4 regions of the Micromonospora coxensis genome follow, and region 3 is predicted to be linked to each of the others. Evidence: riboswitches for the same ligand, from Rfam matches in the RefSeq annotation. Region 3 holds a riboswitch; each other region holds the start of a gene.
What was found. Region 3 has a riboswitch for cyclic di-AMP ahead of GA0070614_RS18790 (coiled-coil domain-containing protein). Riboswitches for the same ligand answer to the same signal wherever they lie in the genome.
Positions count from the first base shown of each region.

Region 1: it holds a riboswitch for cyclic di-AMP, as region 3 does, so the genes downstream of both, GA0070614_RS03990 (LysM peptidoglycan-binding domain-containing protein) here and GA0070614_RS18790 (coiled-coil domain-containing protein) in region 3, are expected to answer to the same signal.
Region 2: it holds a riboswitch for cyclic di-AMP, as region 3 does, so the genes downstream of both, GA0070614_RS25050 (C39 family peptidase) here and GA0070614_RS18790 (coiled-coil domain-containing protein) in region 3, are expected to answer to the same signal.
Region 4: it holds a riboswitch for cyclic di-AMP, as region 3 does, so the genes downstream of both, GA0070614_RS08770 (coiled-coil domain-containing protein) here and GA0070614_RS18790 (coiled-coil domain-containing protein) in region 3, are expected to answer to the same signal.

Region 1 is NZ_LT607753.1:898,861-906,509, reverse strand. It holds gene htpG (molecular chaperone HtpG) at 1-1,522, shown strand, start outside; gene GA0070614_RS03995 (hypothetical protein) at 1,618-2,370, shown strand; cyclic di-AMP (ydaO/yuaA leader) riboswitch at 2,512-2,683, shown strand; gene GA0070614_RS03990 (LysM peptidoglycan-binding domain-containing protein) at 2,682-3,356, shown strand; gene GA0070614_RS03985 (universal stress protein) at 3,446-4,069, opposite strand; gene GA0070614_RS03980 (D-arabinono-1,4-lactone oxidase) at 4,154-5,371, shown strand; gene GA0070614_RS03975 (sensory rhodopsin transducer) at 5,371-5,745, shown strand; gene GA0070614_RS03970 (FUSC family protein) at 5,773-6,903, shown strand; gene nhaA (Na+/H+ antiporter NhaA) at 7,025-7,649, shown strand, end outside.
Region 2 is NZ_LT607753.1:5,487,069-5,494,717, forward strand. It holds gene GA0070614_RS31470 (hypothetical protein) at 1-666, shown strand, start outside; cyclic di-AMP (ydaO/yuaA leader) riboswitch at 974-1,115, shown strand; gene GA0070614_RS25050 (C39 family peptidase) at 1,333-2,166, shown strand; gene GA0070614_RS25055 (hypothetical protein) at 2,235-3,239, opposite strand; gene GA0070614_RS25060 (alpha/beta fold hydrolase) at 3,435-4,184, shown strand; gene GA0070614_RS25065 (arginase family protein) at 4,193-5,038, shown strand; gene GA0070614_RS25070 (CDP-glycerol glycerophosphotransferase family protein) at 5,068-6,780, opposite strand; gene GA0070614_RS25075 (bifunctional cytidylyltransferase/SDR family oxidoreductase) at 6,807-7,649, opposite strand, start outside.
Region 3 is NZ_LT607753.1:4,106,568-4,114,216, reverse strand. It holds gene GA0070614_RS18815 (SHOCT domain-containing protein) at 13-237, shown strand; gene GA0070614_RS18810 (DUF305 domain-containing protein) at 333-971, opposite strand; gene GA0070614_RS18805 (hypothetical protein) at 1,041-1,562, opposite strand; gene GA0070614_RS18800 (heavy metal translocating P-type ATPase) at 1,592-3,616, opposite strand; gene GA0070614_RS18795 (YibE/F family protein) at 3,916-5,265, shown strand; cyclic di-AMP (ydaO/yuaA leader) riboswitch at 5,432-5,562, shown strand; gene GA0070614_RS18790 (coiled-coil domain-containing protein) at 5,567-6,586, shown strand; gene GA0070614_RS18785 (carbonic anhydrase) at 6,650-7,306, opposite strand; gene GA0070614_RS18780 (helix-turn-helix transcriptional regulator) at 7,514-7,649, shown strand, end outside.
Region 4 is NZ_LT607753.1:1,980,695-1,988,343, reverse strand. It holds gene GA0070614_RS08780 (PfkB family carbohydrate kinase) at 1-525, opposite strand, end outside; gene GA0070614_RS08775 (hypothetical protein) at 678-1,148, shown strand; gene GA0070614_RS08770 (coiled-coil domain-containing protein) at 1,248-2,303, opposite strand; cyclic di-AMP (ydaO/yuaA leader) riboswitch at 2,307-2,438, opposite strand; gene GA0070614_RS08765 (cation diffusion facilitator family transporter) at 2,569-3,489, opposite strand; gene GA0070614_RS08760 (HelD family protein) at 3,662-5,776, opposite strand; gene GA0070614_RS08755 (alpha/beta fold hydrolase) at 6,045-6,983, opposite strand; gene GA0070614_RS08750 (carbonic anhydrase) at 7,132-7,649, shown strand, end outside.

The DNA.
Region 1 (7,649 bases), 3.2 Mb from region 3:
CGGCCAGTTCGGCGTCGGCTTCTACTCCACCTTCATGGTCGCCGACCGGGTCAGCCTGGTCACCCGTCGCGCCGGGCAGACCGAGGGCACCCGCTGGGAGTCCACCGGCGAGGGCACGTACGTGGTGGAGACCGTCGACGACGCGCCGCAGGGCACCACCGTCACCGTGCACCTCAAGCCGGTCGACAGTGAGGACAACCTGCACGACTACACCGACCACGCCAGGATCCGCGAGATCGTCAAGAAGTACTCCGACTTCATCGCCTGGCCCATCCGGCTGGTCACTCCCGAGGCCGAGCCGGCCACGCTCAACTCGATGAAGGCGCTCTGGGCCCGCCCGCGCGACGAGGTCGCCGAGGAGGAGTACCGCGACTTCTACCGGCACGTCAGCCACGACTGGGCCGACCCGCTGGAGACCATCCACATGCGCGGCGAGGGCGTCTTCGAGTACGAGGCGCTGCTCTTCATCCCCTCGCACGCGCCGTTCGACCTCTACATGGCCGACGGCCGCCGGGGCGTCCAGCTCTACGTCAAGCGGGTCTTCGTGATGGACGACTGCGCCGCGCTGATGCCCAGCTACCTGCGCTTCGTCAAGGGCGTGGTGGACGCGCACGACCTGTCGCTCAACATCTCCCGGGAGATCCTGCAGCAGGACCGGCAGATCCAGGTGGTCCGTCGCCGGCTGGTGCGCAAGGTGCTCGCCACGGTCAAGGAGATGCGCACCGCGCACGCCGAGGGCTACCGCAGCTTCTGGTCCGAGTTCGGCCGGGTGGTCAAGGAGGGTCTGCTGGAGGACCCGGACAACACCGCGGCGATCCTCGACGTCGTCTCCGTCGAGTCCACCCACGACGCCGCCGAGCTCACCAGCCTGCACGACTACGTCGCGCGGATGAAGGAGGGCCAGGGCGAGATCTACTACGCCACCGGCGAGAGCCGGGCGACGCTGGAGAACTCGCCGCACATGGAGGCGTTCCGGGCCAAGGGCTACGAGGTGCTGCTGCTCACCGACCCGGTCGACGAGGTCTGGGTCGAGCGGGTCGGCGAGTTCGACGGCAAGCCGCTGCGCTCGATCGCCAAGGGTCAGGTCGACCTCGACTCCGAGCAGGAGCGCGAGGAGGCCGGCACCGAACGGGAACGCCAGGCCAAGGAGTACGCCGACCTGCTCACCTTCCTCGGCGGCGCGCTCGCCGACACGGTGAAGGAGGTCCGCCTCTCCTCCCGGCTGACCACCTCGCCGGCCTGCATCGTCGGCGACGCGCACGACATCACCCCGACGCTGGAGAAGATGTACCGGGCGATGGGGCAGGAGGTGCCGGCGGTCAAGCGCATCCTGGAACTCAACCCGACCCACCCGCTGGTCACCGGGCTGCGCGCCGCGTACGAGCGCGACGCCGCCGACCCGGCGCTGACCGAGACCGCCGAACTGCTCCACGGCATGGCGCTGCTCGCCGAGGGCGGCGACCTCGCCGATCCGGCCCGGTTCGCGCGGGTGCTGGCCGACCGGCTGGCCCGTACCCTCTGAACCGGACGTGGCCCGGGGCCGGACCTCGCGTCCGCCCCCGGGCCGTCCGCGTCCGGCCGATGCCGCGTCTGGCGCCGGGCGGGCACAATGCGCTCATGCGGACGGTACGGGGCAACGTCGGGATCGTCGGCGCGGTGGTGCTGGCGGCGCTGCTCACGGGCTGCGTGGCCGGCGACCACGAGGCGGACGCCCGGCGCCAGGCGCAGGAGCAGGCCCGGGCCCGGCTGACCGAGGTGACCGCTGCGATCGCACGGGACCGTCCCTGGGAGGCCGACGAGTTCGGCCGGCTGGTCACCGGGCGTGAGGGTGTCGACCTGATGAGCCTCGACGGCACCACCCGGCAGGACGGCGACGGGGTGTCGCTGGTGGTCCGGGTCCGTGGCGAGGCGCTCGTCCTGGACTGGAACGGGTCCGAGTCCGCGCGCGCCGAGGTGACGCTCTGTCACCGGCTCGGGTACCGGCCGGACGACCGGGTCGATCCGGTGACCGAGGTGGACTGCCCGCCCACCGCGCCGATCACCCCGCGTCCCGCGCCGAGCCTGCCGTCGGGCACCGACGAGCGGCTGCGCCGCTCGCTGCCGACCGGCCCGGCGGCCACCGAGCGGTCCGTCGGGGCGGCCGTCGACCGGCTGCGCCTCGATCCCCGGGTACGGCGGGACGTGGCGACCGTCGACGGCGCCGTGGGCCTGGCGCTGCGCGAGGGCCGACGCGGCTCGTGCCTGCTGGCCAGAGTGGTCGGTGACCGGGTCGAGGTGTGGCGACCGCCCACTGTCCTCATGCAGCCGGGAGAACTCACCTGCGACGGGCGGACCGCGGCCCTCGGGCTGGGGCAGCGGGATCCGAGTTGACCGGGCATTGTGCACGGCTGCACGAGGTCCGCAACCGGGGGCCGCGAGCCCTCGCCTGACCGGGTGAAGAACCTCTCAAGAAGTGGGCAAATCCCCGAAACGGTTCCTAACGTCGTTCTCGTCCGCGATCGCGGGCAACCGGGGTCGGTAACGCCTAATCCATGCCGCCGGCCACGGACCTTGTCACCTGGGCATGGAGCGGGGGACCCACACGTTCCTCGGTGCACGTCACCTCGGGGTGAAGCCGCCACGGCGGCCGGGCTCCTCGGCCCGAACCCGACAGCTCACCTCGTCGGCGTGGAGGATCACACATGGCAACTGCATACGTCGCCCGTCACCGACGGGTCAGCTCGCGCCGCGTCGCCGTCGGCACGCTCGCCGTCGGCGCGGTCACCGGGGTCGCCGCCGTGCTGGCGCCGGCCTCCCCGGCCAGCGCCGCCAGCGTCAACTGGGACGCGATCGCCCAGTGCGAGTCCGGTGGCAACTGGAGCATCAACACCGGCAACGGCTACTACGGTGGCCTCCAGTTCTCCCAGAGCACCTGGGCCGGCTACGGCGGCAAGAAGTACGCCTCCCGGGCGGACCTGGCCAGTCGCGGCGAGCAGATCGCGATCGCCGAGAAGGTGCTCGACGGCCAGGGCATCGGCGCCTGGCCGACCTGTGGCAAGAAGGGCGGCTCGACGAAGAGCTACGCCACCAAGTCGGAGAAGTCGCAGAAGTCGCAGAAGTCGGAGCGGCGCTCCGAGCCGCGCCGGACGGCCAAGGCCACCACCGAGCGGTCGACGCGTACCGAGCAGCGCGGCCAGCAGCGCAGCGCCCCGGCGGCCGGCGGCGACACCTACGTGGTGCGCACCGGCGACACCCTGTCGCAGATCGCCGAGGCGAAGAACCTGGCCGGCGGCTGGCAGGCGCTGTACGAGCGCAACCGGCGCGTCGTCGGCGCCGACCCGGGTCTGATCTTCCCGGGCCAGAAGCTCAGCCTCTGACGCACCACCCCGCACCACCGACGCCCGGCCGGTCCCGCACCGGCCGGGCGTCGCCGTCCGCCGGCGCGTGCCGCGTCGACGGGCACGCCTCACCCGGGCAGGCCGCCGAGCAGGACCGGACGAGGGGAACGATGGGCCAACTCCTCGGCGACGCTGCCGAGCAGCCGCTCACCGAGCCCGTGCCCGGCCCGGCCGACGACGAGCAGGTCGACGTCGCGGGCGTCGGCGACCGCCAGCAGCGCGTCCACCGGATGACCGGCGACGATCTCCGTGCTCGGCGCGGGCAGCCCGGCCGGCAGCGCCGCGACCCGCTCGTCGAGCATGCGCCGGGCCCGTCGGTCCTCCTCGGCGGCCTCGACGTCGATCAGGTCCGGGCTGGTCACGGCGACGAGGACCAGATCGCCGGCCGTGCCGCCGAGCGCCCGCACGGCGGTGCGCAGGGCCCGGTCGGAGTCCGCCGAGCCGTCCAGCCCCACCAGCACCCGCAGCCCGTCGCCCCGGGCCGAGGGCGGGCGGGAGCGCACGTCCACCCGCCGGGTGCCGGCCCGGCCGCGCTCCAGGGCGATGGGCACGAAGATCGGGCCGAGCAGTCCACCGACCAGGTACCACAGCAGGTTGCGGTGCCCGCCCCGGGTGACGAACACCGCCGCGGTGACCAGGCCGATCGCCAACCAGGCCAGCACCGCGAGGACGACCCACCACGCCTGATCCATCGCCACCCCCGCTCGGTCCGCCGTCACGGGCGACTACCCGGCCCGGCGACGGGTAAGCCGCCCGTCCGGCGGGGAGGAGGTCGCGTGGCAGGGGAATTCGTCAACTGGTCCGGCAGCCTCGCCTTCACCCCGGCCGAGTACGCCGAGCCCGCCGACGAGGACGCGGTCCGCCGTCTGGTGGCGCGCGCCCGGGAGTCCGGGACGAAGATCCGCCCGGTCGGCTCCGGTCATTCGTCGAGCCCGCTGGTGCGTACCGACGGGATCCTGGTCAGCCTGGACCGCCTCGCCGGCGTCCTGCACGACGACGGTGACCTCGCCACGGTCGGCGCCGGCACGAAGCTCAAGGAGCTGGGGGAAGGGCTCTACGAGGCCGGCCTGGCCATGGACAACCTCGGCGACGTGGACTACCAGTCGATCGCCGGGGCGACCGCCACCGGCACCCACGGCACCGGCCTGGGCTTCGGCAACCTGTGCACCCAGGTCGCCGGCGTACGACTGGTCACCGGCGCCGGCGACGTGCTGGAGGTGTCGGCGACGAGCAACCCGGACCTGCTGCCGGCGGTGCGGTTGTCCCTGGGCGCCCTGGGCGTGGTCACCCAGCTCACCCTCGACGTGCAGCCCTGCTTCGACCTGCGCCGTCGGGCCTGGTGCGCGCCCGTCGACTGGACGCTGGACCACCTGGCCGAGTTGCAGCACACCAACCGCAACATGGACTTCTACTGGTACCCGCGCAGCGACCTGACCCAGATCCGCACGATGAACCGGGAGGACGGGCCGGGGCGGGGGCGACCGTGGGCCGCGCCCCGGGTCCCGGAGTCCGCGCCGTGGGCCGCGCCCCGGGAGGTACGGGTGGGACCCACCCACCGCACCATCCCCCGGCACCGGGAGCTGCGCTTCGAGGAGATCGAGTACATGCTGCCGTCGGAAGCGTTCCCGGCCTGCTTCGCCGAGGTCCGCCGCCGGGTGAAGGACCGCCACCGCCGGGTCGCGGCGTGGCGGGTGCTGGTGCGCAGCATCGCGCCGGACGACATCTGGCTCAGCAACGCCTACGGTCGGCCGACCACCACCATCGCCTGCCTGCAGAACACCACCCTGCCGTACGAGGAGTACTTCCGGGACATGGAGGCGGTCTTCCGGCAGTACGGCGGACGGCCGCACTGGGGCAAGAAGCACTGGCTGACCGCGCGCGAGCTGCGCCCGCTCTACCCGCGCTGGGACGACTTCCAGCAGGTACGGCGGCGGCTCGACCCGGACGGGGTCCTGCTCACCCCCGACCTGGCACGGCTGCTGGAGGAGGCGTGATGGCGGACGTCGGCGCGCTGGTCTGGGTCGTCCCCGGCGGACACATCCCCTTCCCCGGGCACGGCCCGGAGCCGCAGTTCACCGGATTCGACGAGCTCTGCGTCCTCAACGGCACCGACAGCGAGGCCGAACTGGAACTGGACGTGTACTACGAGGACGTCGACCCGGTCGGGCCGTACCGGATCCTCGTCGGGGGCCGGCGGATCCGGCACGTCCGCGTCAACGACCTGATCGATCCGGAGGCGATCCGCCTCGACCGGCCGTACGGGCTGGTGCTGCGCTCTCCGGTGCCGGTGGTGGTGCAGTTCCTGCGCCAGGACACCCGCCTGCCGGGGGTGGTCGCGTTGACCGGCACCATGGCGTACCCGGTGTGAGGTCCGTCGGGCCGGGTACCCGCGCCCATGCGGTTCACGGAGAGGACGGCGGACGCTACGGGACCGCTGCGTGACCGGCTCTCGGGCATCGGCCGGGACAGCTACCGGCGGTTGCAGACGTACCTGATCGTCGCCGTCCAGGCCGGTCTGGCCGCCGCCCTGGCGTGGGTGCTGGCCGGGCGGGTGCTCGGCAACCCCGAGCCGACCTTCGCCCCGGCCGCCGCGGTCGGCGTGATCGCCGCCGCCCTGGGCAACCGGACCCGGCGCACCGTGGAGCTGATCGTCGGCGTGGTCCTCGGCATCGCGGTCGGGGACCTGCTCATCGCCGTGTTCGGGACCGGTCCGTGGCAGACCGGTGTGATCGTCTTCCTCGCCATCACCGGCGCGGTGCTGGTACGCGGCGGCGGAGCGCTGATGACCCAGGCCGGCGGTACGGCCGTGCTGATCGCCACGCTCACCCCCACCGCCCCCGACCTGGAGCTGCCCCGGACGGTCAACGCGCTGGTCGGGGGAGCGGTCGGACTGTTCGTGGTGCTGGTCCTCGCACCGCTCAACCCGCTGCGCACCGTACGCCGGGTCGCCGACCCCGCGCTGGACCTCTTCGCCCGGGAGATGAGCGCCTCGGCACGGGCCCTCGCCACCGGCGACGCCCGCGACGCCGAGCGGGTGCTGGACCGGATGCGGGCCGCCGAGCCGGAGCTGAGCCGGCTCGGCGAGGTGGTCGGCGCGGCGGACGAGGTGGTGCGCTTCTCCCCGGTGCGCTGGCGCCGCCGCAGGGCGCTGGCCGCGTACCGCCGGGGGGTCGAACACATGGACCGGGCGTTCCGCAACAGCCGGGCGCTGGTACGGCGGATCGGCACCACCCTGCGCGACGGCGAGCCGGTGCCCGCCGGGCTGCCCGCCGCGGTCGAGCACTTCGGGGAGGCGGTCCGCCTGCTGCACCGCGAGTTCCTCGCCGCCCGGGAGCCGGTACGGGCCCGGGACCGGGTGCTCGCCGCCGTGCGGGAAGCCGGTGCGGCGTGCCGGCAGGACATGGGCTTCTCCGGCACGATCGTCGTGTCGCAGCTGCGTACGGCCGCCAACGACCTGCTGCGGGCCACCGGCGTGCCGCGCGACGAGGCCCGGCGGATGGTCCGTCGCGCCGCCGCGGGGCAGTGAGGCGGTGGGCGGGCGTGCCTCCGACGGGCCGTTTCCCGCCGGGGTGGATAGGGTTGGCCCAGGTGTGCCGGGAAGTCTGGTCGGCGATGGATGACGCGTTCCCTGCCGACGAGGAGTTTTCGTGACCGACGCCACTCGGCGCCGCCCCAGCCTGTTCGCTCGCCGGTCCTGGGGGGAGACCAGCCGCATCTCCGCCATCCTGCGCAGGGAGACGGTGGGCGGCGCGCTCCTGCTCGTCGGGGCGCTGCTGGCCCTCGTCTGGTCGAACTCGCCCTGGTCGGAGGGGTACCAGTCGCTGCGGGACTTCACCATCGGTCCGGCGTCCCTGCACCTCGACCTGAGCCTGGCCACCTGGGCCGCCGACGGCCTGCTGGCGATCTTCTTCTTCGTCGCCGGACTGGAGCTCAAGCGCGAGTTCGTCGCCGGTGACCTGCGTGATCCCCGTCGCGCGGCGGTGCCGGTGGCCGCCGCCGCCGGTGGGGTGGTCGTGCCCGCGCTCATCTACACCGCGATCGCCGCGGGCGCCGGGGGCGGCGCGGCGAAGGGATGGGCGATCCCCACCGCCACCGACATCGCCTTCGCCCTGGCCGTGCTCGCCGTCGTCGGCCGGTTCCTGCCGTCGGCGCTGCGTACGTTCCTGCTCACCCTGGCCGTGGTCGACGACCTGCTGGCCATCGTGATCATCGCGGTCTTCTACACCACCGACCTGTCGGTCCTGCCGCTGCTGGGCGCGCTGGTCCCGCTGG
Region 2 (7,649 bases), 1.4 Mb from region 3:
GCCCGCCCCGAGCGGGACCGCCCGGCCGAGGAGGCGACGCCCGGCGGGCCGACCCCGGCCGAGGCCGCCGTCGACGCGGCCGACCTGCGCCGGTACGCCGAGGAGGTCGCCGTCGCCGCGTCCGGCGCGGCGCAGACCGCCCGCCGCCGGCGCGAGGTGTGGCTGGCCGCCCAGGAGGAGGTGGACCGGGCCTGGTCGGCGTACGACGAGGCGGAGGCCGCCGCCCGCCGGTTCGCCGTCGCCAACGCGCTGCCCACCCCGCGCACCCCGCGTACCCCGGCCGAGTACGCCGCCCGGGAGCGCTGGCTGCACCAGGCGGCGGTGGCCGCCCACTGGCGGGGCGAACTGCCGGTGGAGCGGCTGCGGGACGTCTTCGCCCACCGCGACGGCTGGGATCCCCGGCGGCACCCGGTCGAGCAGGAGGTGCTGCTCGCCCGGGCGGTACGCGACAGCCGGCGGGACGCCTACCGGCGGGCGGCCGCCCGGGAGCGGTCGGCCTGGCGCGACGCCGAACTGGCGGCCGACGCCGCCCGTGCCCTCGCCGTCGAGGCGTACGCGGCGGCGCAGCGGTCGCGCCCCGGCCGGGCGCCCGCCGCGTCCCGGGCCGCCGCGACGGCGCCGCGCGCGGCCTCGGCGGCACGGTGGCGACCGGCCCGGGTCGGGTGAGCGGCGGACCGCGCCGAAATCGTTACCGGGATTTCGGTGAGCCCGGTCACGGCCGGCGGGAACCGGACGTGCGTGACAGGGCGTGACAGTGGTGGCGGCGAATCGGGGACGTGTCGCCACGGCTGTCCGGTTGTCGCCCGTCGGTTCCCGGAAAACCGCTCGTCCCATTGAGTGACGTCAGTGTGCGACTGCCCCGGAAATTGCTCGCCTTGATCACGTTTACGCAGCTCGCAGCGCTTGGCGCGGCGCATACCGGCCAGTAGTGTCACCTCGGTCCGGCGCGGTTCCCGATCGCACAAGGCGACGCCGTGTCGACCCGCTCAATCGTGGATTCCACGAACCGGGGACCCATGCACCACTGGGGTGAATCCGCGGGCCACGGCCCGTGGTAGGGCGATCTTCCCGCCCGAATCCGTCAGCTAACCCGGTCGGCGGCATCGGAAGGAGTTCCATCCTCGTGCAGCACCACGCCATCCCTGCCTCGGTACCGGGGTGCATCCGCCGATAGGTCGCGCCGTCGCGTCCTGACATCCGGCATCCGCCCCGACGCCCGGCCACGCCCGGGCGCTCCCCCCGCCGAGCGGCCCGAGATCCCGTTCCGCGCGTGACGTCCCGTCACGCGCCGGTCCGGCGTGCCGCTCCCGCCCTCGTACCGTGGAGGACACGTTGAATCACCACCTGAAGCGGCAGTTGCGGCGCCTGGCCACCGAGCGCCCGTACCAGGTCGTCGCCGGCTCCGCCGCCGCCCTCCTGCTGGCCACCGGCACCGGTGCGCTGTTCGTCGGCGCCGACGAGTCGCCGGCCCGCCAGCAGACCCCGGCCGCCGTCGCCGAGGCCGCTCCGCGCCTGGCCGACGTGGCCACCCGCGCCCAGGCCCGCGTCGCCACCACCCCGGCGGCCAGCCCCTCGCCCTCGGCGAGCGCCACCCCGGCGGCCAGCCCCACGAAGGCCAAGGCCGACCCGGACGTGACCCGCAAGGCGGCCCCGAAGCCCCCGTCGTCGAAGATCCTCGACTACGACTACGAGGCCCAGTTCACCTACTACACCTGCGGCCCGGCGGCGGTGCGCAACGCGCTCAGCGCGGCCGGCATCGAGCGGACCCAGGACGAGCTGGCCGGGCCGCTGGGCACCACCGAGATGGGCACCAACTCAGCGCAGGACACCACCCGGGTGCTGAACCAGGTCGTCAAGGGCGACCCGTACCGGACCCGGATGTTCGCCGGCACCCCGAGCGCGGCCCAGATCGACCGGCTCCGGGCCGACATCGTCGCCGCGGTCACCGCCGAGCGGGGCGTGGTGGCCAACGTGGCCGGCACGGTCACCGACACCGACGGCGGCTGGCACTCCTTCCCGGGCGGCCACTACGTGGCGGTGGTCGGCTACCGCGACGGCGGTGAGCTGGTCCGGATCGCCGACTCGGCGGACCCGAACCTGCCGGAGTACTGGCTGAGCACGACCGACCTCGCGAACTGGATCGCCACCCGCGGTTACTCCGCCTGATCCCCGCACGTACGCCACGGGCGCCGGCCCCCGGAAGGGGACCGGCGCCCGGTGCGCGTGCGACGGCGTCAGTACGTGACGAAGGCGTACAGGGCCCGGTGGTTGGACTTCGTCCCGGTCACCGTGTGGTCGACGGGGGACGACTGCACGCTGCCCCGGACGAAGAGGTAGTCGATCTTGCTGGAGCCGTGCGTGGCCGTCGCGCCGTAGCCGGTCATGCCGTACCCGCCCAGCGTGCCCGCCGCGATGCCGGTCCGGTTGGCGTCGATCCCCACCACCCGGATCGTCGAGGCGTTCATCAGGCTGGTGGCGTCCGCGCCGAGGTGGATGCCGGTGCCGGCGATCCCGGTGTAGCCGTCGCCCGCGCAGGCGTTCTGCCGGTTCTCCTGCGGCAGGTGCATGGTGGCCGCGAACACCGAGGTGCCGGTCGCCTTGATGGTGAAGCGGGCCGCGATGGCGCTGGTGCGCTTCCACTTGTAGTAGTTGGTGGTGCCGGTGTCGTTGTTCGGCGGCTTGTAGAGGGTGCAGCCGGCGCCGCCGGCGTACGCCGTGCCCGGCTTCAACCAGCCCGCGCTCCAGTACTTGGAGATGTCGCCGTCGGCGAGGCTGAGCGTGCGGGTGTTCCAGATGATGGCGTTGGTCTGCTTCTTCTTCAGGTCACCGAGGCTCTGGTCGCTGCAGTGGTGGCTGGACCCCCACGGCTCGGGGTCGCTCCACGCCACGATCGCCCCGTAGGTGCCGGCCGGGTAGCCGAACTTGGCCGACAACTGGTCGGCGTACGCCTCGGCCTGCCCGGTCCCGCGCACCTGCTGCACGATCAGGATGTCCGGCGCGGCCACCCCCGCGGTGGCCGGCCGGCCGGCGTCGTCCACCAGCATCGAGGTCAGGTGGTCCGGCCCGGAGACCCGGGTGCAGGTGCCGTCCGGGTTGTTGATCACGAGGTTCTCGATGTTGTTGTTGTAGACCCGCAGGACGCCGCCCGCCGCCGCCACGCCGCTGTCCGGGGCGGTGGCCTTCGCCATGACCGACCCGCCCGTGAGTGCGGTGGACGCGACCACCGCGAGTGCTGCCATCGACGCTGTCCAGTGCCTCGAACGCACGGCACGCTCCCGTCCGGTTCGCGGGGGTGGCCGCCCCACCCCACGGAAGATCGAACTCTATCGTCATCTTCGTGCACGGGTGGTCCCTGCGGGGCGACGGCCGGGCGTGCGGGGTCGGGCGTCTGCGGCACTCGCGCCGGCTGTCCCGGCGATGGCACACTGCGGCGCATGGACGACGACGCGGGATCCGGACGGGTCCTCGTGCTGCTGCACGGCATGGGCGCGACCGGCGAGGTGTGGCTGCCCTGGGCGCCGCTGCTCCAGCAGCGCTGGGCCGGTCGCTGGCTGGCGCCCGACCTGGCCGGCCACGGGTACGCCCCACCGCTGCCGCGGTACTCCTTCACCGGCCTGGCCGACCGGGTCGCCGACGGGCTCGCCCGGCTCGGCGACCGGTCGCCACGGCGGCTGGTGCTGCTCGGTCACTCCCTCGGCGGCGTGGTCGCGCTGGCGCTGGCCGCCCGCGCCGGTGGGCTGCCGGTCGACGCGGTCGTCGGGCTCGGCATCAAGGCGGTGTGGTCCCCGGCCGAGCTGGACAAGGCCGGTGAGCTGGCCCGACGCCCGGTGACCTGGTTCGCCACCCGGGACGAGGCGGCCCGCCGCTACCTGCGGGTGGCCGGGCTGACCGGCCTGTTCGCACCCGACCACCCGGTCGTCGAGGCGGGACTGCGGCGGGAGGACGGGCGGTGGTGCCTGGCCATGGACCCGGGGGCGTTCGCGGTCGGCGCCCCCGACCTGCCGGCGCTGCTGTCGGGCACCGACGTGCCGGTGCTGCTGGCCCGGGGCGAGCACGACCCGATGGTCACCGACGCTCAACTCGCCACGCTCGGTGTGCCGGTGGCGACCCTGCCCGGCCTGGGCCACAACGCGCACGTCGAGGACCCGGCGGCGGTGCTCGCGCTGCTCGACGCGTACCGGTGAGCGGGCCGATGCGCCTGACCGTCCTGGAGGTGCCGCAGTGGCAGGGCTCCAGCTCCCGCACCGCCCACCGGCTCCGACGTGGCAGCGCCGCCCTCGCCCGGATGCTCCCGGCGGACGAGCGTGTGGTGGCGGCGGTCGACCAGCGGCCGGGCCGGCCGTCCGGCGGGGTGGCGGCGCTGGACGTCCTGGCCGACAACCTGGCCGCCTGTCGCGCGGCGCTCGCCCGGGTCGCCGGGGGACTGGTGGTCACCGTCGGTGGTGACTGCGGCGTGGAGTTGGCCCCGGTCGAGGCCGCGCTCGCCGGGCACGGCGACGACCTCGCGCTGGTCTGGTTCGACGCCCACGCCGATCTGAACACGGCGACCTCGTCGCCGTCCCACGCGTTCCACGGCATGGTCCTGCGGGCCCTGCTCGGCGAGGGGCCGGCCGCGCTGACGCCGGCCCGGACGCTGTCCGCGGCACGGCTGGTCCTGGCCGGCGTACGGGCCCTCGACCCGGGCGAGCGCGCCTACGTCCGGGACAACGCGGTCACCCTGCTCGACGCCGGACGGCTCGCCGAACCCGCCGAACTGGTCGCCGCCGTGGCCGCCACCGGCGCCCGCACCGTCTACGTGCACATCGACCTCGACGTGCTCGACCCCGGGGAGTTCGCCGCCGTCGGTTGCCCCGAGCCGGGCGGGCTCACCCCGCAGCGGCTGGTCGCCGCCGTGGCGGCCCTGGCCGGCCGGTTCCGGCTCGCCGGCGTCGGGATGACCGAGTACGAACCCGACCATCCGCACGACGAGGAGGTGCTCGCCCGGCTCGCCGCCGCGCTCGGCCCCGTCCTGTGCGCCGGGCCCGACGAGGCCGACTGACCCGGGCCGTGCCGGGCGGGCGCGACCGGTCAGGCGGTGGGGGAGAGCGGCGAGGCGTCCGGCAGCGCGTCCGCGCCGCGCGGCGACGGTGGCGTCCAGTCGCCGTCCAGCTCGCGCCGGGCCGCCTCCAGGAAGCCCTCGGCGTACGAGGCGGCCGGGAAGTCGCCGAGGTACCGGCGGCGGGTCTCCCAGCGGGCCTCGGCCAGCGGGTCGGTGTCCAGCAGCCGGGTCAGCACGTCGTCCACGTCGGACATGTCCCGGCGCAGCACGTAGCCCGAGCCGGCCAGCGGGAACCGGGCCACGAAGTCGTCGCCGTCCACCCCCATGTCGGTCACCGCGTACGGCTTGCCGGAGTAGAGGAAGTCGGAGATCACCCCGGACACGTCGGAGACCAGCGCGTCGGCGCGGTTGACGCAGTCGGTCAGGGTCAGCTCCCGGCTGGCCGCCGCACCCCACAGGTGCGCCCGACCGGTGCGGGCGCGGTCGGCGGCGAGCAGTTCGGTCAGCCGGGCGAGCTGTCGCGCCGACGCCGGGTTCTGCGTGGTGTACGGGTGCGCCCGCAGGATCACCGTGGCGCCCCGGTCGAGCAGGCGGCGCAGCAGCGTCTCGGCCACCGGCAGCGAGCAGTAGTTGGCGTCGGCGTGGTGCCCCGTCCAGGTCGGCGTGTACAGCACGGTCGGGGCGGTCAGGCCGCGCGCCGGCGTGGTGCGTACCTCGATCGCCTCGACCTGGGGCCGGCCGACCACGACGAACTTCTCCGCCGGGATCTCCACGCCGGCCCGGGCGTACCGCTCGATGGCGGCCGGGCCGGCCACGAAGATCCGGTCGAAGATCGCCGAGACCGGGTTGGCGCTGGGCGCCTTGTCACTGTCGCCGTGGTGCAACTGCACGTGGGTGAGCTGGTGGAACCGGATGCAGTGGCTGTTCTTCGCGCCGTGGTTGACGTAGAACGCCACCCGCAGGCTCGGCGCCAGCGCCTCGTCCATCGCCTTCAGGGTGGGGCAGTAGACCACCGGGGCGGAGGTCGCCGCGGCGATGGTCGGCAGGAACTCCGGCTCGCGCAGCATCACCAGGAACGGTCGGCCGAGCCGCTCCAGGTACGGCAGCCACATGGTCACCTGGTACTCCGACCCGGGCGGGGCGGAGAAGTACAGCAGGAACTCCGGCCGGTGCGCCCGCAGCGCCCGGGCCACCGGCCCGCCCCCGGCGCTCGGGCGGAACCGCCGCCGGGCCAGGTCGAGGCCGACCGCCGCGCACCCGCCGGCCACCAGCAGCGCGGCGGCCAGCGCGACGACGGCGGGCAGCGCGAGGGCGGCGGCGACCGCCACCGCCCCGAGCAGGGCCAGCAGCCCGCCGCCGAGCCGCGCGGCCAGCACCGGCGTCCAGGTGCGCACCGGCAGGTTCGCCGCCCGGATCTCCAGGTTGCCGGCCTCGCGCAGCGGACCGACGAGCAGCACCAGCCCGAGCAGCACCAGCGCGGTCGCCGCCAGCACCGGGTCGAAGCCGTCGTCGAGCCGGCGGGCGTACCCGATCAGGATGCCGGCCGCGAGCAGCACCGTCTCGGCGGTGATGTCGGCGTTGGCCCGGACCCGGCGCTCCACGGCCGCCGCCGCCAGCGCGGCCACCGCCAGCGCCAGGCCGGCGACGGTCGCGCCGGTGAGCGCCACCACCAGGAACGCGACCACGGCCAGGCCGGTGGTCAGGCCCCGTGCGATCAGCTTCCTGACCAGGTCACCACGCATGTCGCTCGCCCGTTTCGCCGCAGGGGTCAGCCGGCCGCGACGCCGCCGGCCAGCCGGTCGGCCTCGGCGGCGGTGGGCTGCGCCGGCACCGGGGCCGGCTCGCCCGGCGCCCGGCGTACGTCGATGACCTGGCCGGTGAGGTCGGAGATCAGCACGTCGAGCGAGGACTGGGCGACCGTCTCGGCCGCCAGCAGGGTGTGCTCCGGCTCCTCGCCGAACGCCTTGGTGCGCATCGGGGTGGCGGTGCGCTCCGGGTTGATGCAGTTGACCCGGACGCCGAACTCGGCCCACTCGTCGGCCAGCGCCTGGGTCAGGTTGACCAGGGCGGCCTTGGTGGAGGAGTAGAGGGCGTACTGGGCCCGGCCCCGGGTGTAGGAGCTGGAGGTGTAGAGCAGCAGCTGGCCCTTGGTCTGCTGCAGGTACGGCAGCGACTGCCGGGCGGCGATGACCGGCCCGACGAAGTTGACCTGGAGCACCCGGTCCATGGTCTCCTGGTCCATGTCGGTCAGCGCGCCCTTCTCCAGGATGCCGGCGGTGACCACCACGTGGTCGATCCGGCCGGTGGCCTCGAAGGCGGTCTTCAGCGCGGCCTCGACGTCCTCGGCGCGCTCGACGTGGGTGCCGGTGCTGGAGCGGCTGAACGGGAAGACCTGTGCGCCGTAGCGGCGGGCCAGCTCGGCCAGGTCGTGGCCGATGCCGTAGCTGCCGCCGAAGATGACGACGGTCCGACCGGCCAGCTCCTCGGCGTAGCCGCGGTCGGTCAGGCGCGGGGCCTGGGCGGCGGCGAGCTGGAAGAGCTTGTCGGCCAGGTGCACGTCGACCGGGTGGGTGACCTTGATGTTCTCGTCCGAGCCGTCGATCACCTTGAT
Region 3 (7,649 bases):
CGGAGGGCGGCCATGATGGGGTACGGCCCGATGATGGGCGCCATGTGGGTCTGGACGCTGCTGGCGCTGGCCGTGCTGGCGGGACTGGGTTATCTGGCGTACCGCCTGACCCGGGAGCAGCCCCGGACGCCGGTGGACTCCACCGCGCGGACGATCCTCGACGAGCGCTACGCGCGCGGCGAGATCGACGACGAGGAGTACCACCGACGCCGGGACGTGCTACGGACCGCCGGCTGACCGCTCCGCCCACGACGAGCCGACGGCCCACCCGGGCCGTACGGCGGAGCGCCCGGGACCCGTGAGCGGGCCCCGGGCGTCCCCGGCCGGGTGGCTCAGAGCCGGGCGAGGATCTTGTTCATGGCGTCGATCTCGCCCTGCTGGGCGGTGACGATCTGCTGCGCCATGGCCTTGGCCTCGGCGTTGGCGCCGTTGGCGATCTCCTGCTTGGCCATGGTGATCGCACCCTCGTGGTGGGCGATCATCATGGTGACGAACTGCCGGTCGAACTCCGTGCCGGAGGCGGCCTTCAACTTCGCCATGTCGGCGTCGGACATCATCCCCGACATGCCGCCGTGGTCCATGTGACCGCCGGTGTCCGGGCTGCCGGACGGCACCGGTCGACCCCAGGCGTTCAGCCAACCGGTCATGGTGGCGATCTCCGGGGCCTGCGCCGCCTTGATCTCCGCGGCGAGCTTCTTGACCTCCGGGTCCTGGGCCCGGCCGTCGGCCAGCTCGGACATCTGCACCGCCTGCTGGTGGTGCGGGATCATCATCTGCGCGAACATCACGTCGTCGTCGTCGAAGCCGGCCGCGGCGCTCGCGGAGGCGGCGCCGGTGGTGGCGCCGGCGCCCGGCATGCCGTGGCCGGAGTCGGACGAGTGGTCGCCGCCGCCGCAGGCGGCGAGGGCGAGGACGGCGGCGCCGGCGACGCCGGCCAGGGCGGCACGGCGCGCGATGGTACGAGTGAGCATGATTCGAACCTTTCGGTGTCAGGACGGACGCAGCGGACGGCGGGCGCGGCGGAACCGCGCCGGGGCGTCCTATCTGCGCAGCACCGACACCGTGGCGAGCCGGAGGCCGACGGGGCGGCCCGGAGGCGCGCGCGACCCGACCCACCGCCCGGCGGGGTGGTGGGCGCCGGAGCGCGGTCGTCCCCACCGGAGCAGCAGCGCCGCGAGCAGCAGGGTCACCGTCAGCGTGCCGAGCACCGCCAGGCAGACGCCCCACGCCCCGGGGTGACCGTCCGGGTCACCGGCGGGCAGCGCCGCCCCGTGCCGGCAGCCGTCGTCCGGGCACCCGTCACCGGCCACCGGCACGACGGTGGTCGTGGTGGCGGCTCCCGCCACGGCCGGCGTCCCCGGCCGCTCGACCCGGACCTCCGCAGCGGTGACGTGGGCCCCGGCCGGTGGCACCGGGCCCTGCGCGACGGCGTGGCCGTCGGGGTGGCCGGAGCCGTGCCCGCCGTGGCCGATGGTGTGCATGGCGGCCAGTCCGAGCAGGGTGCAGACGAGCAGCAGCAGCCGGGTCCACCACCCGGTCGTCGCCACCGTCGCCGTCCGCACCCGACAACGCTAACCGACCCCGGGCGGAGTCAGAGGCGTACCCGCCGCAGCAGTTGCGCGTTGAGCGCCACCACGATCGTCGAGCCGGACATCAGCACGGCGGCGAGCGCCGGGCCGAGCGTCAGCCCGACCCCGGCCAGCACGCCGGCCGCCAGCGGCAGCGCCACCACGTTGTAGCCGGCCGCCCAGGCCAGGTTCTGCAGCATCTTCCGGTACGCGGCCCGGGAGAGCCGGACCACGCCACCGACCCCGCGCGGGTCGGAGGAGGCGAGCACCACCCCGGCCGACTCGATCGCCACGTCGGTGCCGGCCCCGATCGCGATGCCCACGTCCGCCCGGGCCAGCGCCGGCGCGTCGTTGACCCCGTCGCCGACCATGGCGACCCGCAGCCCCCGGCGCTGGAGTTCGGTCACCTTCTCGTCCTTGTCGGCCGGGAGCACCTCGGCGAAGACCTCGTCACCCGGGCGGAACCCGAGGTCGGCGGCGACGGCGTCGGCGACCGGCCGGGCGTCCCCGGTGATCATCGCGATGGTCCGGATCCCCTCGGCGCGCAGCGTGACGACCGCCTCCCGCGCCTCGGGTCGCACCTCGTCGGCGAGGGCGAGCAGACCGAGGACGGTGTCCGGCAGGCGGACCAGGTGCAGCACCGCCGCCCCGCGCTCCGCCCAGCGGCGGGCCTCCGGGGTCAGCGCGTCGGGCAGCGTCAGCCCCTGCTCGCGCAGGTGGGCCGGCCCACCCACCGCGTACGCCGTACCGTCGATCTCGGCGCGCACGCCGCGGCCCGGCAGCGACCGGAAGCCGGTGGCCGGGGCCGGGCCGCCACGGTCGGCGGCGGCCGTGACGATCGCCCGGGCCAGCGGGTGCTCGCTCTCGGCCTCCACCCCGGCGGCCAGCCGCAGCACCTCGTCCTCGCTGGTGCCCGGCACGGCGGCCACCCCGGTGACCACGTGCTCGCCCTTCGTCAGCGTGCCGGTCTTGTCGAAGAGCACCGCGTCGACGGTCCGCATCCGCTCCAGCGCGAGCTGGTCGCGGACCAGCACCCCGGACCGGGCGGCGATCCCGGTGGAGAGCGCGATCACCAGCGGGATCGCCAGCCCCAGCGCGTGCGGGCAGGCGATCACCAGGACCGTGACGGTCCGCACCACCGCCTGGTCCCGGTCGCCCAGCGCGGACCAGGCCACGGCGGTCAGCACGGCGGTGGCGGTGGCGATGTAGAACAGCAGCGCCGCGAACCGGTCCGCGAGCACCTGGGCCCGCCCACCGGACTGCTGGGCCTGGGCCACCAGGCGCTGGATCCCGGCCAGCGTGGTCTGGTCGCCGACGGCCTCGACACGGACCCGGATCGCCGAGTCGGTGGCGACGGTGCCGGCCACCACCCGGTCCCCCACCTCGCGGGTCACCGGCCGGGACTCCCCGGTGACCATCGACTCGTCCAGCTCGGCCGAGCCCTCGACGACCCGCCCGTCGGCCGGCACCCGGCCACCGGGACGGACCAGCACGACGTCCTCGACGCTCAGCGCCGCGACCGGCACCCGCTCGACGGCCCCGTCCGGGCCGACCCGCTCGGCGTCGTCGGGCAGCAGGGCGGCCAGCGCGGCGAGCGCGCCCCGGGCCTGCCCGATGGCCTTCATCTCCTGCCAGTGGCCCAGCAGCATGATGGTGACCAGGGCGGCCAGCTCCCACCAGAAGTCCAGGTCGAACGCGCCGAGGCTGGTCGCCAGCGAGGCCACGTACGCCACCGTGATCGCCATCGCGACCAGCAGCATCATCCCCGGGGCCCGGTCGCGCACCTCGCGGACGGCCCCGATCAGGAACGGCCAGCCGCCCCACCAGAAGACCACCGAGCCGAGCACCGGCCCGACCAGCGAGCGCCCCGGGAACTCCAGGGAGTACCCGAACCAGTCCATCACCATGTCGCCGACGAGCACCACCGGCAGGGTCAGCACCAGGCAGACCCAGAACCGGCGACGGAACATCTCGGGATCGTGGCCGGCGTGCTTGTCGTGCCCGCCGTGTCGCCCGCCCTGCTGACCGTGCCCGGCATGCTGCTCCATGCCTCCAACATGCCGCTTCGGCGCGCTCCGGGCAGGGCGAACCGGGCGAGCCGACACCCACCCTGGCTACCATTCACCGACGATGACGCCTGCGCCCACCGCCGCGACCGCCCCGCGTACCGCGCCGGGGCCCGTCGTCGGCCCGTCGCCACCCGGCGGACACGACGTCCGCTCGCGGTACGTGACGACGCCGGCACTCCCCGGCGATCCGGGGGCGTCGACGACGACATCCGGCACCATCCGCTGAACCGACCAGCCGGCTGACACGTACCTCGCTCTGGATCGTTGGGAGACTCGCAATGGGCGCCGACCACACCCGTCCCGCTCCGTCCACCCCGCCGGGGGTGCGACGGATCCTCGTCGCGACGGTGGTGCCGCTGTTCGTCCTCACGGTGATCGTCGCGCTGGTGCTCTGGCCGCGGGACACGCCGACGAAGGACACCGGCGGTGACGTGCCGCGCTACCACGGCACGGTGACCCGGGTGGTGACCGAGCCCTGCCCGCCGACGCCGGAGGCGCCCGAGGGGTCGCCCGGCACGGCCGACGGCCCGTGCGGGACGGTGACGGTCAAGGTCGAGCAGGGCCCGGACGCCGGCCAGCAGGTCCAGACGCCGGTGCCGGCCGGCCCGGGCGCACCGACCGTCGCCGTGGGCGACGAGGTCGTGCTGGTGGAGCTGACCGACCCGGCGGACCCGACGGCCAGCAGCTACAACATCGCCGAGCACCAGCGGGGGGAACCGCTGATCTGGCTGGTGGCGCTCTTCGCGGCCGCGATCGTGGCGTTCGGGCGGCTGCGCGGCCTCGCGGCGCTCGCCGGGCTGGCCGCGAGCTTCGCCATCCTCCTCACCTTCGTGGTGCCGGGCATCTCCGGCGGCGGCTCGCCGCTGCTGATCGCGATCACCGGCTCCGCCCTGATCATGTTCGTGGTGCTGTACCTCACCCACGGGATCACCGCGCAGACGTCCGTGGCCGTCCTCGGCACCCTCGGCAGCCTGGTGCTGACCGGAGTCCTCGGCAGCCTGGCCACCGCCGCCGCGCACCTGACCGGGTTCGGCAGCGAGGAGGCCACCACGCTGTCGATGTACCAGCGCGACGTGGACCTGCACGGGCTGCTGCTGGCCGGCATCATCATCGGCTCGCTCGGCGTGCTCGACGACGTCACGGTCACCCAGGCGGCCACCGTCACCGAGCTGGCGCACGCCAACCCCGGGCTGTCCCGGATGCAGCTCTACCGGGCCGCCACCCGGGTCGGCCGGGCGCACATCGCCTCCACGGTGAACACCATCGTGCTCGCCTACGCCGGCGCCTCGCTGCCGCTGCTGCTCCTGCTGACCGCCGACAGCCGGCCGGTGGGGCAGATCCTCACCAGCGAGTTCCTGGCCCAGGAGATCGTCCGCAGCGCGGTGGCGACGCTGGGGCTGATCGCCGCCGTACCGCTGACCACCGGCCTGGCCGCGCTGGTCACCACCGCCGGCCGCGCTCCGGAGGCCGACCCGGTGCGCGACCCGGATCCCACCCCGAAGCCTCGCCCCGCCGTCGACCGGGACGCCGCGCTGGAGGCGCTGAGCGCGGGCCGTCCCGGCACCCCGTCCACCCCGGCCCCCGCACGGTGGCCCGACCCCGGAAGGAGCACGGACACCGCATGGTGAAACTCCACAGCGTGACCGCCGACGACCCGGAACCTGACGAACGCGTCACTCGTCACGCAACGCCACGACGAAATAACGCTTTTAGTCGGGTTCAGGACGTAGCTCACCGGTACGACTGTCAGGTAACCTCGCTGCCGGTCACCGCCGAAGGCGCGCAGCGGCGCCTGCGGTGCCGCCGCCCAATCGCCGCGAGGCGAGCCGGGGAACCAGGTACCTGGGGTGAATCCGCGACAGCGGTAGGGGCCACTTCCGTCCCGAACCCGTCAGCTAACCCGGTCGGCGGTCGACGGAAGGGAACACTGTGACGGCACCCCTGCGCCGCTGGATGACTCCGGTGGTGTCCGTGCTCGCCGCCCTGGCCATCCTCGCCGGCGCGGCCCCCGCCATTGCCGCCCCCTCGACCCCCACCCCCTCCGGGCACGCGGAGGACGACGAGCCCAAGTTGCTCACCGACGTCATCGAGCTGCGCAACCGCGAGTACAGCAAGGCGAAGTCGAAGCTGGAGAAGTCGAAGAAGCGCCAGCTCGAACTCGCCATGGAGGTACGGCGGGCGCAGGACGAGCTGGAGGCGCTCAAGCCGCACGTCACCCAGATCGCCGCCCAGTCGTACCGGACCGGCCGGATCGGCGCGGTGTCGATGCTGCTGGAGAGCGACGCGCCCGACTCGTTCGTCCGACGCGCGGCCGCCCTGGACGAGCTGAACATGGTCAACGGGCAGAAGCTGGCCGAGGTGACCGCCGTCAAGAACCGCGCGGAGCAGGCCAAGCTGGCGCTCGACGCCGAGGTTCGCGAGCAGCAGAAGCTCACCAACGACATGGCCCGGGAGAGCCGGGAGGCGGAGAAGGCCCTCGCGCTCGTCGGCGGCAAGGGCTTCACCGGCGGCCTGGTGGACGCGACGTCCCCGGTCGCCCGGATCGCCCCCGGCCGGACGGCGGACGGCGGCTGGCGCTCCGAGTCGTGCAGCGAGGACGACCCGACCACCTCGGGCTGTGTCACGCCGCGCACCCTGCACGCCTACAAGGAGGTACGCCGGGCCGGCTTCAAGCGGTTCGCCGGCTGCTACCGCCCCGGCGGGCCGTGGGAGCACCCGAAGGGCAAGGCCTGCGACTGGTCCCTGCAGAACAGCGGCTTCGCCCCCTGGCACAACAACGACACCCGGATGTACGGCAACAACCTCACCGCCTTCCTGATCCGCAACGCGGACCGGCTGGGCATCTACTACGTCATCTGGAACCGGCAGATCTGGTTCCCGGCGACGGGTTGGAAGTCGTACAGCGGACCGTCGAACCACACCGACCACGTGCACATGTCGCTGCTGTAGCGCCCGGCGCGTACGGAACGAGGGCCGCCCCCGGTCGGGGCGGCCCTCGTCGTGTGTCGGGGATCAGCGGGCGACCACGGCCACCTGGTCGTCCCCGGCCCGGTCCGGCACGTCGGCGGGCACCGCGGCCACCGTCCGGGCCTCGCCCGCGGCGAGCCGGTACGACAGGCCGACCACCGCGCACCGCCCGGCGGCCACCTCGCCGGCCAGGACGGCCGAGTTGTCCAGCAGCGCCTCGACGGTGCGCGCGATGTGGATGTCCACGATCCCGTCGACGTCGTCGACACCCTGCGACGCGGCACGCCGCACGCTGGGCGTCACCGCGTCGACCACGGCGCCCAGGTGGCCCGGCGGCGTGGCGCCGGTGCGGGCCGCCTGTCGGGCCGCCTGCACCGCTCCGCAGGAGTCGTGGCCGAGCACCACCACCAGGGGGGTGCCGAGGACACTGACCGCGTACTCGACGCTGCCCAGCACCTCGGAGCCGACGGTGTGCCCGGCGGTGCGGACGACGAAGAGGTCACCCAGGCCCCGGTCGAAGATGATCTCGGCGGCGAGGCGGGAGTCCGAGCAGCCGACGATCACCGCGAAGGGATGCTGGCCGTCGGCGACGGCGGCCCGGTGGGCGGCATCCTGGTTGGGGTGGCGCGGCGCGCCGGTGACGAACCGCCGGTTACCGGCGAGCAGTTCGGCGAGCGCCTGGGTGGGATCGGTCAGGGTCATTGCCGCACCTCTGTCCTGCGCGTGATCGGCCTGGTCGCACCGGCCGGCGACGGAGGCGGCCGCGCCCCCCACGGTCACACGCAGCAGAAGGTACGTCAAGGTTTACGTGATACACATTTCATGCTTTGGTCCTCTTCTCCCCGGTGGGGCCGGAAAGGTCGCGGTCCGGGGAGGCCCGGACCGTAAATCCGAAGGAGGGGCCATACGATGGCGGGCATGGCAGCGGAGAACGGGAGCACCCGGAACTGGACGTTCCTCACCAACCACGCACACGTCCTGCTCGCCATCGCCCGCAATCCCACCGCCCGGCTGCGGGACGTGGCCGACGAGGTGGGCGTCACCG
Region 4 (7,649 bases), 2.1 Mb from region 3:
GACGCCGCTGGAGAGCACCGCCGTCAGGTGCGGGCCGGAGAGGTCCACCACCACCCGGCCGCCGTTGGCCCCCAGGTCGGCGGCGAACCGGCGGTAGAGGTCGGCCGGGACGAGGGACGGCTCGTTGGGGCCGCTGAGCACGCTGACCGGCGCGCGCAGCCCCTCGCCGAGCGACAGGTTGTGGAGCTCGTCCAGCTCGTGCCGGCTCAGCGGCGCGCCGACCACGTCGACGATCTCGTGCCGGGCGCCGTCGCGCCGGTCGTGCACGTACCCGCCGCTCGTCGAGTCGCGGCGGACCACCCGCAGGTCCACCCCCTCGGTGAGCAGCAGCGGCTCCAGCACCTCGCCGATCTCGCCGCCCAGGCTGGTGCAGAGCACCACCGGCACCCCGAGCGACATGATCATCCGGGCCTGCCAGACGCCCTGCCCGCCGGGGTGCAGGTGCAGCTCCGGCTGGTCGCTGGGCTGGTCCACGGTCACCGTCAGCCGGGGCGTCGGCGCGAAGACCATCACGTGTCCGCTCATCCGCCGTACCCGCCCATGTCCGCCTCCCGTGGCCGTCGCCGGACGCGGGATTCCCCGCCCCGCCCGCGACATGCGCGACCGGTCGCCGCCGACGTTGCCAGCCCGTCGCCGGTACGGGACTATCGTGCGACCGACGAGGAGTGGAGGGCGGAGTGGTCCGGCGGGAGACGTTCAGCTACACGGTGCAGGCGCGCTGCTCACGGGCGGACGCGGTGGCGCTGTTGAGCGATCTCGCCAGGCAGGGTGAGCTGCACCCGTTGATCGTCCGGGTCCGTGAGCTGCCGGCCCGTCCCGGCGCGCGGGCCAGCTACGCGATCACCGACCGGCTGGAGCTGGGGCCGTTGAGCTTCCCGGTCACGTACCAGGCCGACGTCCTGGTGGTCACCGACGACGAGATCGTCACGGTGGCGCGGCAGCAGCCCGGCACGACCGTGCGCAACCGCACCCGCATCCGGGAGGAGGAGGACGGCCTGCTGCGGGTGGACGTGGAGATCACCCTGGCCGCCCCGGCGCCGCTGTTCGGGTACGCCTTCCGCCAGGCCCGTGCCGCGCACCTGGGGCTGGCCAACCGGCTCGGCGCGGTGCTGGACCGGCTCGCCGACGGCGGCCCGGTCGCCGGCTGACCGCCGCGCTGCTCGCCCGCTTCCCCGGCGCCCGGGGCGGGGCACCGGACACACGTGCGGGGCCCGTCCAGACGGACGGGCCCCGCGACGCGGTACGGGTCAGTACACCGACAGGTGCACGTGGTTGGTGTGGTCGCTGGACGGGTCCCCACCCGCCCCGCTGTACGACTTCCAGCCGCTGCTGGGCAGCCAGATCTGCCGGTACCAGATCACGTAGAGCACACCGAGCCGGTCGGCGTTGCGGACGTGGTACGCGGCCAGGTTGTTGCCGTACGTCCGGTCGCCGCCGGTCGCGTCCCCGCCGAAGCCGTTCTTCTGCGCGGCGAAGTCGCAGGCCCGGCCCTTGGGATGCTCGCCGGAGCCGCTGGGGCGGTAGCAGGAGACGTACCGGGTGAAGCCGGCCGCCTTGCTCTGCTGGAGCGCGTTGAGCATCCGCGGGGTGATGCAGCCGTTGGCCGGGGTGGGGTCGTTGACGCTGCACGACTCCGGCGGCCACGAGCCGTCCGAGTTGCGCGGCGCCGGCCGGGCGTTCGCGGTGGAGGTGCCCCGGCTGGCGCCGCTGTCGGCGCGCGGGGCGGGCTTGTCGGCGGCGGCCACCGCCAGCGCCCGTTCGGCCTGCTGCTTGCGCTTGGCCATCACCGCGATCTGCTTGCGTTGTTCGACGATCTCGGTGTCGAGCGCGGCCCGGGTGCGGGTGGCCTCCTCCTTGGTGCGCAGCAGGTTGCGCAGTTCGCGGTCCTCGTTGCTGGCGACCGTCTCCAGCTCGGCGGCCCGGTCCAGGAAGCCCTCCGGCGAGGTGCTGTTGAGCAGCGCCGAGACGGGGCCGAGCCGCCCGGTGCGGTACGCCACCCCGGCGATCTCGCCGACCTTGCCGGTGCGCGTGGCCAGCTCCGACTCGATGGTCTTGAGCTGGTTGTTGAGTTCCTGCTGGCGCCGGGTGGAGCGCTCCAGCGCGGCCTTGGCGTCGATCCAGCCCTTGCTGGCGGCGTCGAGCTGGGCCCGCAGGGCGGGGGTGCCGCCCTCCTCGTCACCGGGCGCGGCGAGCCGGGTGGTGGGTGGGGCGGCGGCCACCGGCGGTGGCGCCGACGACACCCCGAGGGCGAGGGTGGCGGCGACCGCCGCCACCAGTCGGACAGTGGTACGTCGTACGTGCATGCACAATCCTTCCGTCAGCCGCCGACCGGGTTAGCTGACGGGTTCGGGACGGAAGATCCCTACCGCTGGCGCGGATGCACCCCACGTACCTGGTTCCCCGGCACGCCCTGGCGGGCGTTTAGGCGGCGGCCACCGCCGGCACCGTCGGGTGCCGCCTGGCGGAGGCCGGAACCGAGACTACCGGTACTGGTGTGACTGATGCCCGGTTCGTGACTGAGGGTACGGGAGGGAAGCCTGATAAAAGGCGCATAGCCGGATATTTGTATCACCATTCGACCGAGCCGCAGGCCCCCGGCGCCGCTCCCGGCTCGATCTGGAGGGTGGCGTGCTCGATGTGGAAGTCCTCGTGCAGCGCGCTGCGGGCGGCCGCCAGCACGGCGCCCACCTCGGCGCCGGGGTGCATGGTCAGGTGCGCCGAGGCCACCTCCATGCCGGAGGTGAGCGTCCAGACGTGCAGGTCGTGCACCTCGGCCACGCCGGGGACGGCGACCAGCCGGTCGTGCACCGCGGTCACCTGGAGGTGCTCCGGGGCGGCCTGCACCAGGATCCGGACGGCCGCCCGGCCGAGCCGCCAGGTGCGGGGCAGGATGAACAGGGCGATCGCCACCGCCACCGCCGGGTCGGCCCACCACCAGCCGGTGCCGGCGATCAGCAGCGCGGCCCCGATGACGCCGAGTGAGCCGAGCAGGTCGCCGAGCACCTCCAGGTACGCCCCGCGCAGGTTGATGCTCTCCCGCGCCCCCTCGCGGAGCAGGGCGAAGGCGACGACGTTGGCGAGCAGCCCCAGCACGGCCACCGCCAGCATCGGCCCGGTGCTCACCTCCGGGGGGTCGCCGAAGCGGCGTACCGCCTCGATGAGGACGTAGACCGCGACGCCGCTGAGCAGCACCGCGTTGGCGAGCGCGGCGAGCACCTCCAGTCGGTAGAGGCCGAAGGTGCGCTGCGGGTCGCGGTCGGCCCGCCGGGTGGCGGTGATCGCCGCCAGGGCCATCCCGATGCCGAGCACGTCGGTGAACATGTGCCCGGCGTCGGAGAGCAGGGCCAGCGAGCCGGTGGCGACGGCGGTCACCGCCTCGACCAGCATCAGCGCGGCGAGCAGCGCGAAGGCCGTCCAGAGCCGGCCCCGGTGGCGGTGCGCGGCGTTCGCGACCGACCCGTGGTGGTCATGACCTGCGCCCACGCCCACACCCTCCGCCGCCGGACCAACCCGACACCCAACCTATGCTCACATAGCTATGTGTGCAAGTGACTCCGTTCCCTTGATGGTCATGAAGTTATTGCCACGACACGCCGGTGCGCGGGGGCAATAACTTCATGATCAACCGGGGGGTGGGGAGGGGAGCGGTGCGGGGGCGGGGTCAGGGGGTGGGTTCGATGGTGGTGAGGCGTTGGGTGGCGCGGGAGAGGGCCACGTAGAGGGTGCGTACGCCGGAGGGCTCGGCGCGGATCTCGCCCGGGTGGACCAGCACCACCCCGTCGTACTCCATGCCCTTGGCCTGGAGGCTGGTCACCACCTGGAGCCGGGAGTTGGCGGTCCCCTCCAGCCAGCCGGCCACCTCGTCCCGGCGCGGCACCGGCGTGATCACGCCGACGGTGCCCTCCACCTCGCCGAGCAGCGCCTGCGCGGCCCGCACCGTCGCGGCGGCCAGCTCCGCCGCCGGGACGGTCAGCGCCACCGGCTCCACGCCGGTGGACCGGACCGCGACCGGCAGCTCCAGGTCGGGGTGGACCCGGCGGATCTCCTCCGCCGCCACCGCGAAGATCTCCGCCGAGTTGCGGTAGTTGGTGGTGAGGTTGAACCGGTGCCGACGACGCCGACCCAGCGCCTGGTCCCGGGCCCGGTCCAGCTCCTGCGGGTCACCCGTCCAGGCGGTCTGCGCCGGATCGCCCACCACCGTCCAGGACGCCAGCCGCCCGCGCCGGCCGACCATCCGCCACTGCATCGGCGAGACGTCCTGCGCCTCGTCCACCACCACGTGCGCGTAGTCGCGGTAGTCCTCCGGGCGCTCCCGGGCCGCCGCCCGCGCGGCCCGCTGCCGGTCGGCGAAGGTGCTCAGCTCGCGTACCCCGCCGGTGAGCTGGAACGGGTCGCGCCTGGGCCGCTTCGGCCGCACCGGCTGGCCGAGCAGCGCGTCCAACTCGTCGAGCAGGGCGACGTCGGCCACCGTCAACCCCGGCGACCCCGCCGTCCGGTACGCCCCCGACAGCAGGGTCGTCTCGGCCCGGGACAGGACGCCGGCGGCGTACCGGCGCAGCCGCGCCGGCCGGGCCAGCCAGTCCAGCACGTGCCGGGGGTGCAGCCGGGGCCACCACGCCTTGAGGAACTCCCGGAAGTCCGGCCGCTCGATGATCTCGTCCTCGAAGGCGGGCTGCTCCGGCAGGCGCGGCACGGCCAGCCGGCGCGCCTGGGCGTACAGCGCGGCGAGGACGGCGTCGAACGCGGCCCGGCGCACCTCGTTGCGGCGCGCGCCCCGCGACAGCGTCCGGTCCCGGATGCCGTCCAGCTCCCGCCGCTCCAGCCGCAGCAGCTGACCCCGGTACAGCAGGCGCAGCTCGTCGGGGCCGTCCGGCACCGCGTCGCGCACCGCCCGCTCCAGCACCCGCCGCATCCGCAGCGAGCCCTTCACCGCCGCCACCTCCGGCGGATCGGTACGGGTCGCCGACACGCCGGGGAAGAGCGAGCCGAGCGAGTGCAGGGTGGCGGTCTCCTCGCCGAGCGAGGGGAGCACCGAGGCGATGTACTCGACGAAGACCGACGACGGGCCGAGCACCAGGATGCCGCCGCCGGCGTACCGGGCGCGGTCGGAGTAGAGCAGGTACGCGGCCCGGTGCAGGGCCACCGCCGTCTTGCCGGTGCCCGGGCCGCCCGAGACGATCGTGACCCCGGAGCCGGGGGAGCGGATCGCCTCGTCCTGCTCCCGCTGGATGGTCGCCACGATGTCGCGCATCCCCCGGCCGGTGGCCCGGGACAGGGTGGCCAGCAGCGCCCCGTCGCCGACCACCGCCATCTCGGCCGGCGCCGCCTCCGGGTCGAGCAGGTCGTCCTCGATCCGGGTCACCTTCTCGCCCGAGGACTGGATGGTGCGCCGCCGCACCACGCCCAGCGGCTCGGCGGGCGTGGCCTGGTAGAAGGCGGCGGCGGCCGGGGCCCGCCAGTCGACCACCAGCGTCTCGGCCTGCTCGCCGCGCACGCCGAGCCGCCCCACGTGCAGCACCTGGCCGGTACGCAGGTCGAGCCGGCCGAAGACCAGCCCCTCGTGCTCGGCGTCCAGCACGTACCGCCGCTGCGCGGCGTGGAAGACCATCGCGTCCCGCTCGACCAACGCGCCGAAGTTGCCGACCCGGGCCAGTCGGTAACCCTCCTTCTCGGCCTGCGCGGCCGAGCGGCGCAGTTCGGCCAGACGGGCGTACACCCGGTCGAGATGCCGCTGCTCGGCGGCGATCTCCCGCTCCAGGGTGGTGTGGTCGGTCAAGGCGAGGGCTCCTGTGGCGACGGCGGCGCCGGACGCGGGCGCACGCCAGGCGGAATGAGGGTACGGGCCCGAGGCCGGGCCGTGTCGAGGCCATGCCGCCGGCCGCGACCTCCGCCACCTCCGGCCGGGCCGGGCGGGCCCCGCCGGTCGCCGCACGCCGACCCGTCGTGGTCGCCCCGCGCGGCGGTGTGCGGACGTCCGGCCACCACGCCGCGCCCCTGCCCGGGTGTGGGTCGACGCGGTACGTAATGCGGGCCGCCCGGCCGGGTCAGGCAGGAACGGGCGGGCCGGCCGGCGTCGGGTCGGCCGTGCCGGTCAGCACCCGCCGGAGTACCCCGGCCACCGCGCCGTTCACCTCGTCGGGACGTTCCATCATCAGCATGTGCCCCGCGCCCGGGCAGACGGTCAGCTCGGTCACCGGCAGCGCCGCCGCGATCGACTCCGCGCACGGCGGCGGGGTCAGCCGGTCCCGGTCGCCGACCAGGGCGGCGGCCGGCAGGTGGGCCAGCGCGGCCAGGGTCTCCAGCCGGTGCTGGTCGCCGATCGAGGCGCGGAACCCGCCGATCGAGCGCAGCGAGGCGCGGGCCGCCGCCGAGGTGACCAGGCGGATGTCGCTCGGGTCGCAGCGGTCGCCGAAGAGCATCCAACGGATGCTGGGCTGCAACGCCCGCAGCAGCGCCCGCGGCGGACGCCAGGAGCCGCACCGGGCCAGCACCCCGGCGCCGGTGGTCTCGGCGATCCGGATCAACCGGGCGATCCGGGGCGACAGTCCGTAGACGGTGTGGGTGTGTCCCTCGGCGGTGGTGGAGACGAAGACCAGCCCGGCGATCCGGGCGGCGAAGTGCTCGGGGTGGCGGTGGGCGTACTCCATCACGGTCATCCCGCCCATCGAGTGCCCGACCAGCACCACCGGGCCGGTGGGGGAGACCTCGTCCACCACGGCGGCCAGGTCGTCGCCGAGCTGGGCCAGGGTCGCCGTCCGCAGCGCCATGCAGCTCGACCGGCCGTGCCCACGGGCGTCGTAGGTGACCACGCGCACCCGCGCACCGAAGCGCTCGGTCAGGTCGGCGACCTGCCGGTGCCAGGCCCGCCCGTCCAGCGTCCAGCCGTGCAGCAGGATCGCGGTGACCTCCGCGTCCGCCGGCCCGGTCACCTCGACGTGCAGGCGTACGTCGTCGGGGAGTCGTACCTCCCGTTTCTCCGGCATCGTCACCTCCCCAGGCCGCCCGGGACCGAAGCACCGGCGTAACCCGGTGGTAACACCGGCTACCCGACATGACACCACGCCAACCGTGCCGGTGAGAAGATTCGCAACCCGGCCCCGCACGATCGGATCGGTGGCCAGGCTGGGACGTATGACCCCTGCACGCCCGGGAGCTGCCCGGACACCCCGGGCCGCGCTGGACGCGCTGCTCGCCGGCAACCGACGGTTCGTCAGCGGCCGGCCGGTGCACGGGCACGACGTCACCGCCGCGGCGGCGGTGGCCTCCGGCGACCAGCAGCCGTACGCCGTGCTGCTCGGCTGCATCGACTCCCGGGTGCCGCTGGAGGCGATCTTCGACCAGACGTTCGGGTCGATCTGCGTGATCCGCACCGGCGCGCACGTGCTCGACCGGGCGGTGCGCGGCTCGATCGAGTACGTGGTGGGCCAGCTCGGGGTGCCGCTGGTGATGGTGCTCGGGCACGAGCGGTGCGGGGCGGTCGCCTCGGCGGTGCAGGCCCTGCGCACCGGCCGGACGCCGGGCGGCTCGCTGGCGTACGTCGTCGACCAGATCGCCCCGGCGGTGACCGAGGTGGGCCCGGACGACCCGGCCGTGCACCCGATGGCGGTACGCCGGCACGTGCTGCGCACGGTGGCCGCGCTGCGCGCCGA